Acidisarcina polymorpha: one gene and its partner. Each later gene encodes a partner of the first gene's protein in a complex. Links are inferred from orthologs where the notes say so. Each region holds a gene or a part of one and is shown in the gene's direction. Other genes may lie near its edges. The genes, in order: tsaD and tsaE.

Region 1 (9,810 bases):
ACATCTCCCTCAGGATGAAACTGCGGCGGCTGTTCGACGCCATGCATCTTCGCAACCTCGGGCAGCACTTCCTGCAACAACCCGGTTCGATCGAGCAATTCAAAGGCACGGCGAGCGTGCCCCTCGGTCAGCATTCGAGTCAACTCATCGCGCACTCGTTCCCGGCTGACTTGCTTGATCTCACTGGCGAGGGATTGGATAGCCCTTAACGTTGCTTCCTCAATCGAAAAATCAAACCGCGCAGCAAAACGAACTCCGCGAAGCATCCGCAGCTTATCTTCCGCAAACCGCCGCCGCGGATCGCCAATGGCCCTCACCACACCCGCGGCTAGATCTGCTCGTCCGCCGACGAAGTCGAGAACCGCTGTGTCGACATCGCCGCTCGTGCGTAGAACCTCGGGATCCAACAACATGCCGTTGATGGTGAAGTCGCGCCGCTGCACGTCTTCTTCGGCACTCTCGGAGAAGCGGACCGCGTCAGGGTGGCGTCCGTCTGAATAGGAGCCATCATTCCTGAATGTCGCAACCTCGGTGACAATCTCCTCGCCGTCGATCTCAACAGCAACCAGCACCACGCCGAAGTGAGCCCCAACGGCGAAGGTCTGCGGAAAAAGATCAAGGACGACCTCCGGCACCGCGTTGGTCGCCACATCAAAGTCTTTGGGTTGACGGCCGAGCAGGAGATCGCGCACACATCCACCCGCGAAGTAGGCCGCATAGCCATCCGCTCGCAGCCTCGCCGCTACAGCATCGGCCGCTCTCTGACGCGCTGAATTGGGGTGGCTTGCCATGCTCTCTCCGGCGTCCAAGGACTCGCTTCACACGGACAAGGACTCGCTCTACTAATACGAAGTACTCGCTCTACTAATATTAGAGATGTGAATCCGTCTCCGGAGTCTTCATCGTCTATCGGCCGCCGATCTGAATCCATAGCTTCCACCGGGCTGGTTCTCGGGATTGAAAGCTCGTGCGATGAGACCGCAGCCGCCGTTGTCCGCTACGGCCGGGAGACCCTGTCTAACATTATCGCCTCGCAGATTGCCACGCACGCGCTCTTTGGCGGGGTAGTTCCCGAACTAGCTTCCCGCGAGCATCTCCGCAACATTGTGCCGGTCGTCCGTGCCGCTCTCGCTGCCGCAGGCGTCGGCTTCCGGGATCTGGACGCGATCGCGGTCACTCACGGTCCCGGACTGGCTGGAGCGCTGCTGGTAGGCATCACTTATGCTAAGTCCCTGGCCTATGCGCTCGGTAAGCCGCTGATAGCAGTCAACCACCTGGAAGGACATATCCATGCCGTGCTCCTCGAGCACGCTAGCCAGCAGCAATCGCCCACATCTCCGATCCTTGCCCTGGTCGTCTCTGGAGGCCACACTCATCTCTACCTGGCTGACTGCGGCGATGAGGCGTCCGGCGGAGTGTGGCAGTATCGCAACGTTGGCCGCACAGTTGACGACGCCGCCGGAGAGGCCTTCGACAAGGTCGCCAAGCTGCTCGGTCTCCCTTATCCAGGTGGCCCCTGGATCGACGTCCTCGCTCCTTTTGGAGATCCGAAGGCCGTGCCCTTTGCCTTTGCTCAAATCAAGACCAAGCACCGCGCCCAGCGTGCCGGAGACTTGGCAGCCTCGCCGAAGATGCTCTTCTCGTTCAGCGGCATCAAGACCGCCGTCCTCCGGTACATCGAAGCTCACGATCTGAAAGCGTCGATTGAAGCGCGCCGTCTGGCCCTCGCTGCCTTTGCCACTCCAAAAGTGGACGACGCTCGGGCTCTCTGTGACTCGCAAACCCTCAACCTGATCGCGAGTTTCCAGTACGCGGTCGTCGGAGATCTGCTCCGCAAGACCTTACGGGCAGCGGAAACGCTGGGAATTCAGAGTCTTATCGTCACTGGCGGAGTCGCGGCGAATCGCGAACTTCGCAGCCGGTTCGCGGCCGAAGCCAGCACCCGCAGCCTCCCCATTGCTTTTCCTTCGCTGGCGCTCTCGACCGACAATGCCGCCATGATTGCCGCGGCCGCATGGCCAAGGTTCCTGGCTAAGGATTTTGCCTTAAACAGCCTGAACGCCGAACCATCGCTGCCATTGCAGTAACGTCACCCATCAGCTTCTTGGCCCGCTCCGGAGCTAAGCGTAAACTGGTTCTGCTATGGCTACCGCGACGATAGGCACCGTGATTCTTCCACGAACGCCGATGGGCGTTTTCCGCAACGAACCGTTCACCGATTTCTCCCACAGCGATAAGCAGCATGCGATGAAGGACGCGTTGCTCAAAGTCGGGGATCTGCTCGGCCATGAATATCCATTGATCATCGGCGGCGAACGCCTGCATACTCCAGGAAAAATCGAGTCGCACAACCCGGCTCGGCCAGCGCAAATCGTCGGCATTCATCAAAAGGCCGGCAAAGATCATGCCGAAGCCGCCATTCAAGCAGCACTGACGGCGTTTAGCGCGTGGAAATATGTACCCGCCGGAACCCGGAGTTCGCTGTTGCTACGAGCGGCAGAGATTATTCAGCACCGGAAGTTTGAGTTCTGCGCGTGGCTGGTTTACGAGGTCGGCAAAAACTGGGCCGAAGCCGATGCCGACGTTGCCGAGACCATTGATTTTCTGGAGTTCTACGCTCGCGAAGCACTTCGTCTGGCTGCCGCCACGACCCCCATCCAATATCCGGGCGAACGGGATGAGCTGCTTTATATTCCCCTCGGGGTTGGCGCAGTGATTCCGCCATGGAACTTCCCTTTCGCCATCATGGCGGGGATGACTGCTGCAGCAATCGTCACCGGCAACACCGTCGTGCTGAAGCCCTCGAGCGATTCTCCGACCATCGCGGCCAAATTCGTAGAAGTGCTCGAAGAGGCTGGGATGCCTCCCGGGGTGGTGAACTTCTGCCCCGGCTCCGGCGCGACCTTTGGCAATGCCATCGTGGAGCATCCTAAAACGCGTTTCATCGCGTTCACCGGATCCCGCGATGTCGGTCTAGACATCCATGAAAAAGCCGCCAAAACGCAGCCAGGCCAAATTTGGATCAAACGGACGGTGCTCGAAATGGGCGGCAAGGACTCGATCATCGTCAGCGGCGACTGTGATCTCGATGCAGCCGTTGATGGCGTGATCGCGTCGGCTTTCGGATTCAGCGGGCAGAAGTGTTCGGCTTGTTCGCGGGCGATCGTGGACGAGCTGGTCTACGATCTCTTCATCGAACGAATCAGGGAACGCGTCGCCTCACTGACCATCGGAGATCCTACTCTGAATCCGAACATGGGACCGGTCGTGAATCATGCGGCGATGCAAAGCATTCTCAGCTACATCGAAATTGGAAAGTCGGAGGGGCGCCTGATCGCCGGCGGCCAGGCCATCGAATCTCCCGAAGGCGGCTACTTCGTTGCACCCACCGTCTTTGCCGATGTCGCACCTACCGCGCGGCTTGCGCAGGAAGAGATCTTCGGACCCGTCCTGGCGCTGATCAAGGCAAAAGGCTTTGAAGAAGCGCTCTCAATTGCCAATAACACTGAATATGGCTTGACCGGCGCGATCTATACTCACGACCGAGTGGAACTTGACCGCGCCCGGCTCGACTTCCACGTAGGCAATCTCTACTTGAACCGCAAGTGTACCGGCGCAATGGTGGGGGCCCATCCGTTCGGCGGATTCAACATGTCCGGTACGGATTCGAAAGCTGGCGGTCCCGACTACCTGCTTCTCTTCACCCAGGCAAAATCGGTGGCCGAGAGACTTTCAGTGTAGAGCTTGCCTCGAAGGAGATCCAACGCTCGATCGTTTCACACGTGGATCTCCATCTGGTTTCCTACCGCGGCTGCGGCCTCGGCCAATATCCGGTGATGGATGGTGAAAAGCGCCAACTCGAGCCGGTCGGAAACTCCGGTCTTGTCGTAAATGCTGCGCAGGTAGTTTTTAATCACCTGTTCCGTGGTCCCCAAACGGATGCCGATCTCCCGGTTCTTGCATCCTTGGACGATGAGCGCGACAATCTTCATTTCTTTCGGCGTGAGCCGGTCCCGGACGCGCGCACCTACCTGGTCGTCGATGGCGTCGCCGGTGTTGGGAAGGGCAGCATGAATCACCCGCTCCCCGCGAATGACCCGGCGCACACAATCGATCAGGGCTGCGCTGGTTACATCCCGATACATCAGACCTTGCACCGTCCCGGTGATCTGCTCCGGAGGAGTCTCATTGTTCTCCGCAATCAGAATCACCCGGCTGGCCACTGCCCGGGCTCCTTCGACGACCTTCGCTAGATCAGCTCGAAGCGAGCAGGCGACAATCACGACAGAGCCGCGAAACGTGTTCACGGCGTGGTAAAGCCTGGGGCTGTCGGGACATTGGGCGATGATCCGCAAATCGTCTTCCATGGCCAGGACTTTAGCAGTCCCAGCACGAAAAATAGCCTGGTTATCAGCCAGAATAATCTTATTCATCGGTACGATGCCTCGTTAAATTCGCGTATATGTCGATCTGGACGGGCACATGCGGAACGTGGCCGAACGCCAAGGTCGCTCGCGACAGGAGTGTCTTGCGCGGGCGGCCTTATGGCACCCATCTCTTCCTCGTGTATCGACGATTGCGATCGACTTCTTTTCCGGTGTCTCCAATTCAGACAGATCCGCTCTTGAAATTCAACAAATCGGCTGGGAAAAGAAGGAATTCAGTGGTGGACTGACGTGCTTTCATGCGTCCTATCAACTTGGACCGTTGAGAAATACACTACCGCAGCAGTAACAAAATACGGGGAAAAATCGTAACGGCTTGTGCAATATGATTCATCCGGATGTACACACCTGATAAGCCTGGGTCCGCTGAGCGTCGGATCCGCGGACGGCTCGCGACGCTCTCGTTCCTGAGATATTGCACCTGGCCGTAAACTTGTAGAGCAGGACTGGAAAAACGCTCTGGATATGGGCGGGCAAGATTCCCGTCAGGGCTTAAGTGCGCTGAGGGAAAATCATGAGAGGGTGGAGCAGGTTTTTATGGGCAAGCCGGTAATCCTCGCGGTCGACGACGACATTAGCGTGCTCGAGGCGGTCGTACAAGACCTGCGCCGTCAATACGGCGCTGGCTATCGCATTCTTCGCGCCGGATCCGGGCAGGCAGCATTGGATACCTGCGCACAGTTAGTGGAGCGAGGCGACTCGGTAGCGCTCTTCCTCTCCGATCAGCGCATGCCGGGCATGACTGGAGTCGAGCTGCTCGAGAAAGCACAACTTGTCTTTCCCGAGGCCAAGCGGGCGCTGTTGACCGCCTATGCGGACACTGAGGCGGCCATCCGGGCGATCAACTCCGCGAAAATCCACTACTATCTCACCAAACCTTGGGATCCGCCCGAAGAACGGCTCTACCCCGTATTAGACGATCTCCTGGGCTCGTGGAGAGAGGGCTACAAGCCACCATTTGAAGGTTTGCGCGTGATCGGTCCCCGTTGGTCTTTGAAAGATCACCAGGTGAGGGATTTTCTGTCCCGCAACCAGATTCCGTATGAATGGCTGGATCCGGAACGTAGCGACGAGGCACAGCAGCTGCTGGTCAAATACAAGCTTGATGAGCACAAGCTTCCTGCAGTCCTGTTTGCGGATGGAACGTCGCTAGTTCAACCATTGCAAACTGAACTTGCTTCGAAGATCGGTCTGCATGTCACCGCGGAAAGGGATTTCTACGACGTCGTCATCGTAGGGGCGGGGTTGGCAGGGTTGGCTGCGGCGGTCTACGCGACGTCGGAGGGTTTGCGGGCCCTGCTAATCGAGCCGGAAGCTCCCGGAGGACAGGCTGGCAGCAGCTCTCGGATTGAAAACTATCTGGGATTTCCGACCGGAGTGAGCGGAGCCGAGTTGGCCAAACGCGCGTTCATTCAAGCATCCCGCTTTGGAACCGAGTTCCTCGCCCAGACTGCGACCGGTATTCGCAGCGCCAACCAATATCATTTTGTGACCCTCGCCGACGGCAAGGAAGTCTCTTGCCGCGCAGCGCTGCTAGCAGTCGGAGTCAACTATCGACGGCTCGAGATTCCCGGGCTCGACCGGTTCACCGGCGCCGGCATTTATTACGGAGCGGCGATGACTGAGGCGATCTCCTGCCGCGACGAGGAGGTTTTTATCGTTGGCGGAGCCAATTCCGCCGGCCAGGCGGCGATGTATTTCTCGAAATATGCCCGAAAAGTAACCATGCTGGTGCGGGGAGAGTCGCTCGAGAAGAGCATGTCGAAATACTTAATCGATCAGATTGCTGGTACATCCAACATAGTGGTTGAGACGAGATCGCATGTAGTTGAGGCATGCGGCGAGGAAAGATTGGCAGCGATTCGGGTTTCTACAGCGGACGGAGAGAGTACCAGGCCGGCCTCCGCGCTGTTCATTTTTATCGGAGCGGCGCCTAATACTGGATGGTTGCCCGAGGGAGTCATGCGCGATCCGAACGGGTTTATATTGTGTGGACGCGATCTCATGATCGAGGGCAGGATGCCGAAGAGTTGGAAGGAAGACCGACAGCCCTATCTTTTGGAGACCAGTATTCCTGGAGTATTCGCCGCGGGAGATGTCCGTCATGGTTCGATCAAGCGGGCAGCGTCCGCAGTAGGGGAGGGTTCCATTTCGGTGCAGTTTATGCACCAGTATCTGGCCAGGTTCTAAAGCCAGCTCACCACGATGCCCGATGAACAGCTAGTCACGACAGTGAAGGTAAACGCGCGAGAAGTCTATTCCGACTTGCGCCAGATAGCCATATTCTCGCAACTCCGTGAAGAGGATGCCGGATGCCTCGGTGAAGTCGAGGTGGTTCATGCACCCGCCGGGTCAGTGCTTTACAAAGAGGGCGAACAGGTGCGCGGTCTCTCCGGACTGCTGCGCGGTGAGATTCGCGGATTCAAGAAGGAGGACGACGGCTCGAGAGGACTCCTCCTGCACTTTACTGCCGGGGAGAGCTTTGGAGAGGTACCACTGCTCACCGGGCGTCCAGCTACCGTCACCTTTTCAGAAGTGGTGTTGGATACAACCCTGATTCGGGTGGATGAAGAGGGGTTTTGGCGACTGATGGCGACCTGCCCCGTCGTCCGCCAGGCGGTGGTGGCGAATATGGAGCGCCGCCTGCAGGATTATCAGGCGTTCGCGCTTCACCGTGAGAAGCTGATGTCGCTAGGGACCCTGGCGGCAGGCTTGATGCATGAGCTCAACAATCCCGGTACGGCAGCCCGGCGAGCGGCGGCCCAGCTGCGAGAAAATCTGGTACAGCTTCAGCAAATCAGCCTGCGGTTTTGTGAATCGCCCCTGCAAGGGGAACAGATCGATTGTATGAAGAGCCTTCAGAAACGCGCTCTCACCTGTGAAAAGCAGAAGGCGATGAGTTCCCTCGATCAATCGGACGCCGAGGAATGTCTAGCCGAATGGCTGGATGCGGCGGGAGTGCAGAACAGTTGGAAGATGGCTCCAACGCTCACCTCGGTTGGCATCACCGACCGGGATTTGGACTGCACTCAGCATGCCTTTCGTGGCGCTGATCTCTCGGACGCCCTGAATTGGCTTGCGTCTCTCGTTTCCAGCATGCAACTCGTGGTGGCCATCGAAGAAAGCATTACCCGGGTGTCAGAATTAGTTACCGCGGTTAAGAAATATTCCTATAACGAAAATACGACCCAGGTCCATGTGATCGATGTTCATGATGGCCTGCAGAGCACAATTACGATCCTGGCCCACAAACTGCGCCCGAAAGACCTGAAGGTCGATAAAAAATTCGCCGCTAATCTCCCGGAAATTGAAAGCCGTGGCGCCGGTTTAACCCAGGTGTGGACAAACCTGATTGATAACGCCGTGGACGCGAGCCCCGACAGAGGAACCATCTACGTTCGTACCTGGGCGGAGGATGGCTTCGTGTGTGTCGGTATTGCCGATGAGGGGTCGGGCATCCCCGAGGAATTTCAAAAGCATATCTTTGACCCATTTTTTACCACCAAGCCAGTGGGTGTCGGTACCGGGCTTGGGCTGGACATTGCAAGGCGGATCGTGGTGAGTTCCTTTGGCGGCGAAATTGGATTTAACACGACTCCCGGCAAAACCGAATTCGTGGTCCGCATTCCGACCGGCAAATCAACTTCCTAAAGACCTCTTTTCCCCACTCTGCAGACGTTGTGAAAGCTCCGCGACCTTCGCTGCAGGGCTGAAATTGGCTGCTCCGATGCGAACCACTTGAGCCGGCGGTCATTTCCTCGAAGTAGCGGCCTACGTCAATCTCCGGAAGCCACACCATCTGTACTTCTTCTCTAGCAGTCAAGTTCAACCATCCCGGTGCCGATAGAGCCGGTGAGACGGTCGATTTTTCTCCCTTTACCCCTGGGTTAGAGAAGCCACCTCCGAACGACGGTTGGATCGCCGTCCCGATGCGGATTTCTGGGAGCGTGATGTGTTTGCCATAATCGGTATCGTGTTAGTGTTCGGGGCCGTCATAGGCGGCTTCATGATGGAGAAGGGACACTTGGCCGTGCTGGTGCAGCCGGCCGAGGTCTTGATCATCGTCGGCGCCGCAGTGGGCACGCTGCTGACTGCCAACCCGTTGCACATCCTCAAACAGATCATTGGCGCCCTGCTGGGGACAATCGGCAGCTCCAAGTTCGGCAAGGTCCGCTACATCTCCTCGCTGACCATGATGTTCGAACTGCTCAACAAGGTCCGCCGCGGCGGTCTACTCTCGATTGAAGGCGATATTGAGAAACCGGAAGAGAGCGAGATCTTCAAGAAATATCCGGAGTTCCTGAAGGATCATCACGTCTGCCACTTTGTCTGCGACACGATGCGCATGATCGTCACCGGAGGAGTTGACCCCTTCGACATGGACCAGATGATGGAGCTGGATATGGATGTCTGCCATCATGGCGCCTCTGCGCCGATCACCGCGCTTTCGACGGTCGCGGATGCGTTGCCGGGTCTCGGGATTGTCGCTGCGGTGCTCGGCGTGGTCATTACCATGGGCGCCTTGAGTGGTCCGCCGGAAGAGTTGGGGAAAAAGGTTGCAGCAGCCTTGGTCGGCACATTCCTAGGAATTCTGTTGTGTTATGGAGTCGTTGGTCCGCTGAGCTCGAATATGACCAAGGCCACCGAGGAAGAACACACTTACGTGCACATGCTACGAGTCCTGATGCTGGCCTCGATGAAAGGAAATGCACCGCAGACCGTGGTTGAGATTGCTCGCCGATCTATTCCGCTCCATGTCCGGCCGACGTTCGAGGAATTGGAAGCAGCTTGCCGAGGTGAGTCGGCAGCGCCGGCCGCAACCGAAAAAGAGGCCGCCTAGATAGAAGAAGAAGTGCTGCCGGGGACTAACCATCTCTCCCTGGACCTCCTGTCGACAAAAATGCGCGTCTGCTTGGCGGTTCTCGCGGGACTAGTCTTTTTTCGAACGAATCGCTATCCATTCACACCTGCAACTTCGGAGCGCTCCAAGGTATGGCTAAGCCGACCATTATCATCATTAAGCGCGGGAAAGGGCATGCCGGCCACCATGGCGGGGCCTGGAAGGTCGCCTATGCCGACTTCGTCACCGCGATGATGGCTCTCTTTATCGTGTTATGGCTCTTGAATACTAGCGAGCACACCAAGAAAGTTGTTGCCGGTTATTTCAACGATCCGCTAGGCAAGTCGACCGAAGTTGGATCCGACAAGTCGGGATCGGGCGAGGCACTCCCCTTTACCAAGGAAAATATAGAAAAACTGAAGGAGCAGCTGGAGCGGCAGATCCATCAGACGGTCAACTTAAAGGACCTTTCCAAACAAGTCGAGATGACTGTCACTCCGGAAGGACTTCGGATCGAGCTGCTCG
Region 2 (9,827 bases), 2.4 Mb from region 1 along the record:
AGGAATTCGTATTCAGTACCAGGAAGAGATGCCGCGCAGCGCGAAGATCAAGGTGATCGGCGTTGGCGGCGGGGGCGGCAACGCAGTCAATCGAATGATTCAGGCCCGGGTCGAGGGCGTGGAGTTTATCGCAGCGAATACCGATGTCCAGGCGCTCCAGCTTTGTCAGGCTCCGGTGAAACTACAGCTCGGAGTGAAGCTGACCAGCGGACTCGGCGCCGGCGCGAACCCGGACGTCGGCCGCCGTGCCGCCCTCGAGGACTCGGACAAGATCATCGAGGCCCTCGAAGGCGCAGACATGGTTTTTGTGACGGCCGGCCTGGGTGGCGGCACCGGGACCGGTGCGGCACCAGTGATTGCGTCTTTAGCCAGCGAGATGGGAGCGCTTACCGTGGCCGTGGTCACCCGGCCATTTGGCTTCGAGGGTAAACGGCGGATGAAGCAGGCCGAGCGCGGCATGGAGGAATTGCTCGAAAGCGTGGACACGATGATCGTGATTCCCAATGAGAAGCTGTTGGCCGTCGCCAAAGATGCAGGGTTCTTCGAGTCATTCCGGATCGCGGATGACGTCCTGCGGCAGGGTGTGCAGGGGATCTCAGACATCATCACCATTCCCGGCATCATCAATCGCGATTTCGCCGACGTGAAGACCACCATGGCTGGAATGGGCTATGCGGTCATGGGAACAGCCATGCGAGCCGGCGCGAATCGCGCCATTGAAGCGGCGCAGGCTGCGATGGCCTCTCCTCTGCTCGAAGATGGAGCCATCGACGGAGCGCGCGGCATCCTCATCAACATCAGCGGTTCGAGCACACTCAAGCTCAGCGAGGTCAACGAAGCTTCCAGCCTGATCCAGAATGCCGCCCATGAAGATGCCAACATCATCTTCGGCGCGGTGCTCGATGAAGCCATGGGTGACGACGTCAAAATCACAGTGATCGCGACCGGTTTTCGCCAGGAGCAACCGGAACGCCGCGAGCGCATGCTAAATTCTGTGCTCAATGCCCATGTCCCGCCGATGGCGTTCGTCCGCAGTGAGACTGCGAATGACACTCCGCGATTCGCCGGAGAGGCTCGAGACGAAGCGGCCTCTTTCCGGAAGCCGGAAGAACCGCCCGTCATCGTCTACTCCACCGGTTCTTTGAGGATGGAGGAGCCGACTTCCCCGAATATCACGGCCGTGGCGGACCCCACCCACGACGTGGACTTCCTGCAGCCGATTGATTTTGCAAGTCGAGAAGGAGAGGACGTGGAGGGCGCGCCGAAAGAGCATCTGGTGATGGTTGCAAATAGGCCACAGCCGCGCATGTACAGCGGGTCCTTGGACGCTGAGGAGCATGACACGGAACGGGAAGACCTCGACGTCCCAGCGTTTTTGCGTCGGGGAGGGCTGTGACAGGTTTACACTTAGACAGGTTTACACTGAGGGAGTGATTCAGCTTTGAGGTTTCAGGTGGATGTCCCGAGGTCGCGCAACCGCGACGCTGGCTCCGGGTCTAAATTACTTCCGGTTCACGGCGGTTTTGGTTGTATCCCGATTTGGAAGGCATCTTACTATTTTGGGACTCCGGCTGGAATTTAGCAGCAAGAGAAGAAATGCCTTACCTTACCGATCATTACACTCTGAGGGTACCCGTTCTTCTAGAGACCTGAAATTTATGAAACTGAACACACTCATAAAGTCATTATTGACGTCCCTTCTAATGCCGCTGGGAGCGGCGATGTCGCCGGTTTGCGTAGCAGCGACCGTCCATCACGTCCACCATCATGCCGGACAGGCCACCGCGTTGCATGCAGTCTCTGCGCATTCTGCTCATGCATCGACGCTTCAAAGACGAGCGGTCCATGCAGCTGGCTACGCGGGTGCTCATACCGTCGTGCATTCCTCCGGAAGGGCGGGCATGCGGAGGGCGAGCCTGGCTTACCGCCGGCGCCGTTCGTTCGAGCGATTTACGGGAAGCTCGTTTGTCGACGCCGACCTGACCACCGGGGACGTCACCGCCGGGGAAGACCCGGTGGTCAGAGCGGCTGCGGTCGAAGCTCTAGGAAATATGAATGGTACGGTTGTGGCCATCGATCCGAAGAACGGCCGCATTCTCGCCATGGTGAACCAGAAGCTCGCCTTGAGCGGGGGCGCCGAACCATGCTCGACGATCAAGGTTTCTGTTGCCTTGGCAGCACTGCAGGAAGGCATTATTACCAAGGACACTCCGGTCAACCTGGGCGGCAGCTATCACATGACGCTCACCGAGGCTCTGGCCCACTCCAACAACCTTTATTTTGAGACCCTCGGCCGGACCCTCGGATTTGAGCGAGTTCGCCATTATGCAAATCAGTTTGGTCTGGGGGAGTTGGCTGGCTACAATATCCCGGGCGAGACCCTGGGCACCTATCCAGACGAGGTACTTCCAGAGGCTCAGGGCGGCGTCGGCAGAATGTGCAGCTTCGGCGAGGGCGTTTCGATGACGCCGCTGCAGTTGGGTGCTCTCGTCTCCTCCATTGCAAATGGAGGGACCCTTTACTACCTCCAGCATCCAACCACGCCCCAGGAGGTGCTTGATTATCATCCTAAGATCAAGCGCACCCTCGATATTTCGAAAGTGATTCCAGAAATCCAGGACGGTATGCACGCTGCGACTCTTTACGGTACCGCCCGCAGCCTCCGTGCAAACTTCAACGAGTTTCCGGTGATGGGCAAGACCGGCACCTGCTCGAACAATGGCACCCGGTTTGGCTGGTTTGCTTCCTACGCAGATACCCAATATGGACGCATAGTCACGGTCTTCTTCCTCGAAGGAGGACGTCCCACCTTCGGACCTCGCGCCGCGGAGTTGACCGGAGTCTTCTATCGGAATCTTTGGGACCACAGCTACTTCGTGGAGAAATCGGCACCGGATCAATCAACCGCGCCAGGCAATGCTACCGTGCTGGGCGTCTCGCAATAACAATGCAAGGGTTAGTCATTCAAGACCGGCCTCCGACTGGAGGCCGTTTGTTTTTCGGCGGAGAATAAAGAGAAGTCGGTCAAAATTGCAGGAGAGTGCGTTCGATCAGCTTCTTCCCCGGAGATGCCAAGACGCCCTCTGCTTGGCATCGACGACACTAGTAGAATGCGCTGGGTGCCAATGAAGATTCTTACCGCTAAAGAGATGCGCGAAGTCGACGTACGGACGGTCGAGCAATATGGCGTCGCTGCGACGACGCTGATGGAGAATGCCGGCGCAGCGGTTGCTCGCTTTGTGCTTCGCGAGTTTCCCGACTATGCCCGCATCACGATTCTTTGCGGACGGGGCAACAATGGTGGGGATGGCTTTGTGGCCGCCCGCGCACTCGCCGAGGCTGGACGGGTCGTCGCTGTCCTGCTTCTTGGAGAAGCGGCTGACCTCAAGGGCGATGCCAAGGTCATGTTTGAGCGCCTTCCGCAGCGGGCCCTCTTCGCGAAGGACGAAGCAGCGCTCGACGAACCTTCTGTCCGAGCGCTTTTCAGCAATACTGAACTATTTCTCGATGCCGTCGTAGGAACTGGCTTCCAGCCCCCCTTGCGTGGCGTCGTGGCTGCCCTCGCCGAACGCATCCATGGCCTCGAAGCGCCGGTGGTTGCCGTCGATCTTCCGTCCGGGTGGGACGCCGACTCGCGCGGGGCCGACTCGCCTGGGGCCTTCCGTGCCGATGCAGTTGTCACCTTCACCGCACCGAAGCCGGCCCACCTATTTGGCAACATGACGCGAGGGGGGATCGTGGTCGCCGGGATTGGTTCTCCCGAAGAAGCCATCATTTCAACGACTGGCTTGACGTGGAGCGGTGCGGCAGCCGAAGTCTCCCATAAACCCCGCGTTCCAGACAGCAACAAGGGAATGTTTGGCCACGTTCTCGTCGTAGGAGGAGCAAAAGGGACGGCGGGAGCTGCTGCAATGGCGTCGGTCTCAGCTCTTCGCGCCGGCGCTGGACTGGTGACGGCCGCGGTTCCGGAATCAATTCTCCCGACGGTGGCGCGCGCCGCACTTGAGCTCATGACTGTCCCCCTGGTTCAGGGCAAACACGGGGAGATCGCTCGCGTCAACGCAGATCCTGAACGCCTCAAATTTTTGATCGAGAAGATCACGGTTTTGGCCGTGGGTCCCGGGATCTCCCAGCATCCGGAAACGGCCGAATTTGTGATCGAACTGGTTAGACAGTCGCGATTGCCTCTGGTCCTTGACGCTGACGCCCTGAACATCGTCTCGAAGAACCCCGAGCTTCTCGACGGAAGCCAGCGCCCGGTGATCATCACGCCTCACCCGGGCGAGATGGCGAGACTCATCGGTGGGAGTGTCAAGGACGTTCAGGCGGATCGCGAGAATACTGCTCGCAACTTCGCCACGCGTCATCAGGTTACCGTTGTCCTCAAAGGCTGGCGAACTTTGATAGCGCATCCCAACGGCGCGGTCGCCGTAAACACTACCGGCAACCCGGGTATGGCGAAGGGAGGCAGCGGAGACATCCTCACCGGAATCGTTGCGGCCATGGTCGCACAATATGCCCGCGATCCGGCTGCCGAGAACGTCGCTGCGGCAGTCACGGCCGCCGTCTACCTCCACGGACTGGCTGCGGATCTGGCGGTGTTGGAACAAGACGAACATACCTTGCTGGCGACCGATACAGTTTCACATCTTTGTAACGCTTTCCGCTATCGCTCTAAGGACAAAGGCGGGTATGTTTGGTTACAGGGGTTTCCAAATGCCGAAGACAGAAGATATGACAGCGGAGACAACCAGCAACGAAGGCCAGGTGTTTGAAACGAACGGAAGCGATGAGACCATTGGCGTCGGGCGAGAGATCGCCAAGCTGCTGACCCCGCCCAAATTTCTGATCCTTCGCGGCGATCTGGGTGCTGGCAAGACCACGCTGGTCAAGGGAATTGCCGAAGGTTTGAATGCAGCTGAAGCGGAGGAAGTAACTAGCCCGACCTTCACTCTGATCCACGAGTACGAGGGCCAGTTTCCTGAGTCCGGACACGAGACGCCCGTGAAGTTGTACCACCTGGACCTGTATCGAGTGGATGCGGAAAGACAGCTTGAAGCTTTGGGACTCGATGAGCTGGCGGGTCCGGATAGCATCGTTTTGGTTGAATGGGGGGAAAAATTTCCCAGTGTGGTTAAGCGCAGCGATGGAGAAATTGTGGTGAAGTCCGCTGGCGGTGACGCCCGCCGGATTACTGTGAACCTGCGTTGAGCGCTTTTCCGCCAGGCCGAGCGGCACCGATCCTGGCTAGCTTTGATATCCCAAGCCAGCTTTAATATCCCATGTCGGCCAAGCCGAGGAGCAGTGTATCTTCGGGATCCGTTGACTACGCTCTAAACATAAGGAACAGGATCGCGCCCAGGACGACCAGAAGCAGCACTACGATCGAGATCGCCCAGGTTCTGACGGTCTTCTTGAGGGAAGTTAGCGCCTCGAGAGTTTGGGCTTGCCGTTGCGTCTCCGACTCGAAAGACTTGCTGATCCAGGTCAAGCGCTCCTGCAGATACTTAAGGTCGGCGGTCTGATTCTTCAGCTGCCCATTGAGGTCCCGCAAAGACGCGCGTATCTCCTCATACTCCTCCTCCCGATGATGGTCATCTGGGGTTGGCATAGCCGCCCCGCCGCCAGCGCTAAGCACATTGGTGCCCAGCACACTGCGCTCCAGCAGCGGCAGTACGCGCGCAAGATACGGCAGAAGAACTCGAAGTTGAAGCAAGATGCGCCACATGGAAGGACGAGGATCCTTTTTGTCTTCAAGAGACAGAGCGGTTATAGGAGTATGACTGAGTTCGGCGTGCGCTTCCTTCAGATTCGGAGACGGGCTTTGTTCGTCGGACGCCAATTCGATGAGACGGTCTATTTCGGAGACTTGCCTGGTGAATGGTGACTTTGCCATAGGGAAGGTTGTAAGGGATCCATCGCTGTTCTTAGTGAGAGCCGTTGGCCGTTGCCGCTCGCTGCCGCAGCGAGTGAAGGACTACCCGTAGCATCTCATCTTCGGGAGCTGGCTTGCCAGTCCAGATCTCGAATTGCCGAGCGCCCTGATGCACGAACATCTCGATGCCGGTGATCACGGGAATGTTCTTCGCCCTCGCTGCTTTGATGAGCGGCGTATCGATAGGGTTATAAACCAGGTCGAAGACGATTCGCGCATTGATCTCTTCCGGCTTCAGCAAGGAGTGGGTCTTCACGCCACCCATTCCGACGGGCGTTGCATTCACAATGACATCAAAATCGCTCTTGCCAAGCTGTTCGGCTTTTGCGACCTTGGCTTTCGCTTCCTTGGCGAGTTTTTGAGCATTGAGCAAGCTTCGGTTCAGGATCGAGACCTCGGCGCCTTTTTCCTTGAGTCCGAAGACTGCGGCCCGGGCAGCGCCGCCTGCACCCAACACCAACACCTTCGCGCCGCGGAGAACTAAACGCTTCTCCAGCGGTCGAACCACGGCAGCCACATCGGTGTTGAAACCGTACAATTTTCCATCCTGAGAGCGGACGACGGTGTTGCAGGCGCCGATTTTTTCCGAAATGGCGTCGGTCTTTTGCAGATGCTTCAAGATTTCCTGCTTGAACGGCATCGTCACACTCAGCCCGCTCAAAGGAACCTCGCGAACCAGAGTCAGCAAGTCGCTTAGGGCCGAGGTCTGAAGCGGCAGGTATACGGAGTTCACTCGTTCTCGCCGAAAGGCGGCATTCAGCATCGTCGGGGAGAGTGAGTGCGTCACTGGATTGCCGGCAACTCCGTAAACTTTGGTCGCGGCGTCAAGTTGATCGACCCGGTAAAGTTCGAGCAGCGTCTGTGCCGAAAGCTGTCCAGGCGCCGTTTCCTCCCCCGTTGTTGCTGAGGCAAAGGTGAACACGCTGCCGGAGCGGGGCCCAAGAATGCGGCTGATGACGCCCTGTTCGCCCATACAAATACCCACCACATTGGCCTTGTCTCGTGCACGCTCCAGAAAGCGGATCAAGGCGACGTTGTCGGCCAAGCTGCGGGCGGTTGAGACTACTTTGATGAACTCCGGCTCGAAGGCTAGCATCCGCTCGAAGACGCCGTCCAGGTCTTTAGTGGTCACGAAATCGTGGTAGGACAGGATCAGCCCGCCGCCCTGTGCCCGCAACTTATCCATCGCTGCGGGGCGGATCTCCTCGGCGGTCTGCAATTCCACGTCAACCAGTTGACAGCCTGAGGCGATCGCCTTTTGAAGGACGTCCAGCTCGGCATGACTGGTGCCGACGAATCTGCCGCCAACTGCTTCGCGACGGCAGGTCGCGATGGCAGTCACTTCGGGGTGCTTGCCGAGAAATTCCTTTAACGCAGGAAGCGCCGCCAGAGGTTTAGGGAGATAGTCGATGCGGAATTCGAGAAATGTCGTCTCGCGGTAGGCAGTCTCCGCTTTCTGAACCAGATCCACGGGGGTCGAACCGATGATAGCGACGCAGATCTTACCGATCCGGGCTCGGAGGTAGTGGGAAGAGACAGATGAGAAGGTAGAATTCATGAAGTGACTGCGGCATCTTACCGGCGTTTTCGCCAGGATGCAAGATGATTGCCGCAACCATCGGCCGGGTGGCGCGTCAACGAGCGTCTACTTTGAATTCCCGTGGAGCGCACGCATCAACAACGGTGCGATTCCGAGGACAGCAAAGATCAAACCCAAGACCAGGTAGATCTCCAGGTGAGCAGCTTCATTCCAATGGTAGGCCCCGGCAGCCAGTGAAAACAGGACAATAGCGAAGACTATGCAGACCCGCGAATGCTGCAGTGGAGAGAATCCCATGGGAACGGTATTGGGCGCCCGCATCATGGACGGCATTATAAGCCGACCCCATAAGGTTTGTCATAGCAAGATATAAGTAATTTATTAATAAAATCGCCAAGCGGGTCGCGTGACCGGCTGCGGGCGAGCCCATGCTGCTCTCTGAGCGGGACTTGCGGGGGGGTCTCATTCTGGCATGACCGCCCAGTACTGCTGCCCCCACAGCGTTCAATCCCACTTCACCGAAACGATATGGCTTGGGGAAATGCCACCGGCCGCACCCCCAGAAAAAACCATCTATTCTGAAGAGTGAGGGCTTCCGCAGTGGTGAGGACTTCAGCCGGAATTTTTGAGGAGCGATCGAAAAGCCATATGAGTGTAGAGATAGCAGAGAGAAGAGAAGCGGCACTTGCAGAGGGCGCTGTCTCGCATGCCTGGATGGAAAAGGCCGATGCGGCCAGCGTGAAGGCGTGGGTTGACGCTCGTCTGGACCAATATCAGGCGAGTATCGACAAGCTGGTCTCCGTTCCAGGGCATCGGACGATTGAGAATACTTTGCGCCCCTTTGATGACGCTCAGGCTGTGCTGGCGATCGCCGGGCAGCAGGCATCGCTCCTCGACAGTGTCCATCCCGACAAGGCGGTGCGGGATGTCGCCCAAGCGGCGACGCAGAAAATCTCGGCGGCGGCGACCGCCTTATCGCTGAACCAGGAAGTTTATAACGCCCTCAGCGCTATCGACATCACCCCAGCGGACGCGGCGACGCGCCACTATGTCGAACGCACGTTGCTGCAATACCGGCTGTCCGGTGTCGATCGCGATGAGGCTACCCGCTCCAGGATCAAGGAACTGCAAGACAAGGCGACCGAGATCTCCCTGGCCTTCAGCCGGAACGTGCAAGAAGGCGCCCAGCATATCCAGGTGACCGAGGCCGAACTAGCCGGGCTTCCCGACGATTACTTGAAGGCACATCCTGCCGGGGAGGATGGCTTGATCACGCTCAGCACCGACTTCCCGGACATGCAGCCGCTGATGACCTATTGCAGGAATGCGGAGGCGCGGCGCCGTATGTTCCTCGCGTACCAGACGCGCGCCTATCCGCTGAACAAGGAATTGCTCCTCGACCTGCTGAAGGTCCGTCAGGAACTGGCCACGATTCTGGGTTACAAGACCTGGGCCGATCTAGCTACCGCCGACCAGATGATGCAGTCCGCCGAGCGGATGCAAGCCTTCCTGGACGAATTGGAAGAGGCGTCCAGGTCCGGCGCTGAGCGTGAATACGCGATGGTTCTGGGTTTCGCAAAGCAACAAGAGGCAGGCCTCGAGGAGATCGACTTGGCCGCCCGGGGCTACTGGTATGAGCAATTCCGCCGCTCCGCCTTCCAGTTCGATTCCCAGTCCGTCCGGCCATATTTCCCATACGCGCAGGTAGAACAAGGCATTCTCGCTACCGCGGAAAAGCTCTTCCAGGTACGCTTCGAGCAAGTCGAAGATGCCGACGTTTGGGATCCTTCAGTCAGTGCCTGGCGAGTCTTCGACGCCGATAAGGAGATTGCCGCTGATCGTGATGGAGAGAGGCAGATCGGGCTGTTCTATCTCGACATGCATCCGCGCGAGGGCAAAGATAAATGGTTCAGTGCCGCGCCCCTGGTGCCCGGCGTCCGCGACCGCCAGTTTCCCGAAGCGGCCTTGATCTGCAACTTTCCCGGCGGGAAAGAGGGCGACCCCGGCTTGATGCAGTACAGCGACGTTGTCACCTATTTTCATGAATTCGGCCATCTCATGCATGCCATCCTCGGGGGTCATCAGGAATGGGCGGGCATCAGCGGGATCCGCACCGAATGGGACTTTGTCGAAGCGCCCTCACAGATGCTCGAAGAGTTCTTCCGTGACCCGAAGCTGTTGGCCACATTCGCCCATCATTATGAGAGTGGTGAGGCGCTTCCGGCCGAGATCGTCCAGCGCATGAATCACGCCAGTGCCTTCGGCCGCGCCGATAGCATCCGGACTCAGCTGGTTTACACCAGCTACTCACTCGACACGCATAATGTCGATCCCGAGAAGATCGATCTCGAT

Evidence for each region.
Region 2: the proteins of tsaD (region 1) and tsaE are in contact, whole or in part, in a crystal structure (PDB 6N9A), measured with the Thermotoga maritima proteins. The link is inferred for Acidisarcina polymorpha from one-to-one orthologs. Residues at the interface, in WP_004082750.1 of Thermotoga maritima: Cys10, Asp11, Arg49, His50, Leu82, Gly84, Gly135, Gly136, Glu154, Thr155, Leu156, Asp157, Asp158, Ser159, Glu162, Asp165, Lys166, Arg169, Leu170, Tyr175, Lys213, Thr214, Leu217, Tyr218, Gln221, Arg222, Asn324; in WP_004082108.1 of Thermotoga maritima: Leu37, Gly38, Lys46, Lys57, Val59, Lys60, Ser61, Thr63, Phe64, Thr65, Leu66, Met67, Val69, Pro71, Tyr82, Arg83, Leu84, Asp86, Asp88, Phe89, Asp93, Ile128, Asp130, Glu131, Arg134.

Annotation. Positions count from the first base shown.
Region 1 is NZ_CP030840.1:3,824,083-3,833,892, reverse strand. What follows is about bases 1-2,982. They hold tsaD (tRNA (adenosine(37)-N6)-threonylcarbamoyltransferase complex transferase subunit TsaD), read left to right. Parts: upstream 1-878; coding sequence 879-2,087; downstream 2,088-2,982. Other genes in these bases: pruA (L-glutamate gamma-semialdehyde dehydrogenase), read left to right, coding at 2,143-2,982; ACPOL_RS16325 (CCA tRNA nucleotidyltransferase), read right to left, coding at 1-791. In the rest of the region: more of pruA, read left to right, coding at 2,983-3,741; ACPOL_RS16310 (response regulator transcription factor), read right to left, coding at 3,777-4,433; ACPOL_RS16305 (NAD(P)/FAD-dependent oxidoreductase), read left to right, coding at 4,983-6,635; ACPOL_RS35520 (sensor histidine kinase), read left to right, coding at 6,651-8,096; flagellar motor stator protein MotA, read left to right, coding at 8,398-9,285; ACPOL_RS16290 (flagellar motor protein MotB), read left to right, coding at 9,438-9,810.
Region 2 is NZ_CP030840.1:1,402,359-1,412,185, reverse strand. The notes cover bases 3,474-6,472. They hold tsaE (tRNA (adenosine(37)-N6)-threonylcarbamoyltransferase complex ATPase subunit type 1 TsaE), read left to right. Parts: upstream 3,474-4,734; coding sequence 4,735-5,211; downstream 5,212-6,472. Other genes in these bases: aroE (shikimate dehydrogenase), read right to left, coding at 5,928-6,472; ACPOL_RS06170 (hypothetical protein), read right to left, coding at 5,327-5,896; ACPOL_RS06180 (NAD(P)H-hydrate dehydratase), read left to right, coding at 3,474-4,775. Also shown: cell division protein FtsZ, read left to right, coding at 1-1,396; ACPOL_RS06185 (penicillin-binding transpeptidase domain-containing protein), read left to right, coding at 1,659-2,945; more of ACPOL_RS06180, read left to right, coding at 3,126-3,473; more of aroE, read right to left, coding at 6,473-7,493; ACPOL_RS06155 (M3 family metallopeptidase), read left to right, coding at 8,124-9,827. UniProt on the Escherichia coli protein: Required for the formation of a threonylcarbamoyl group on adenosine at position 37 (t(6)A37) in tRNAs that read codons beginning with adenine.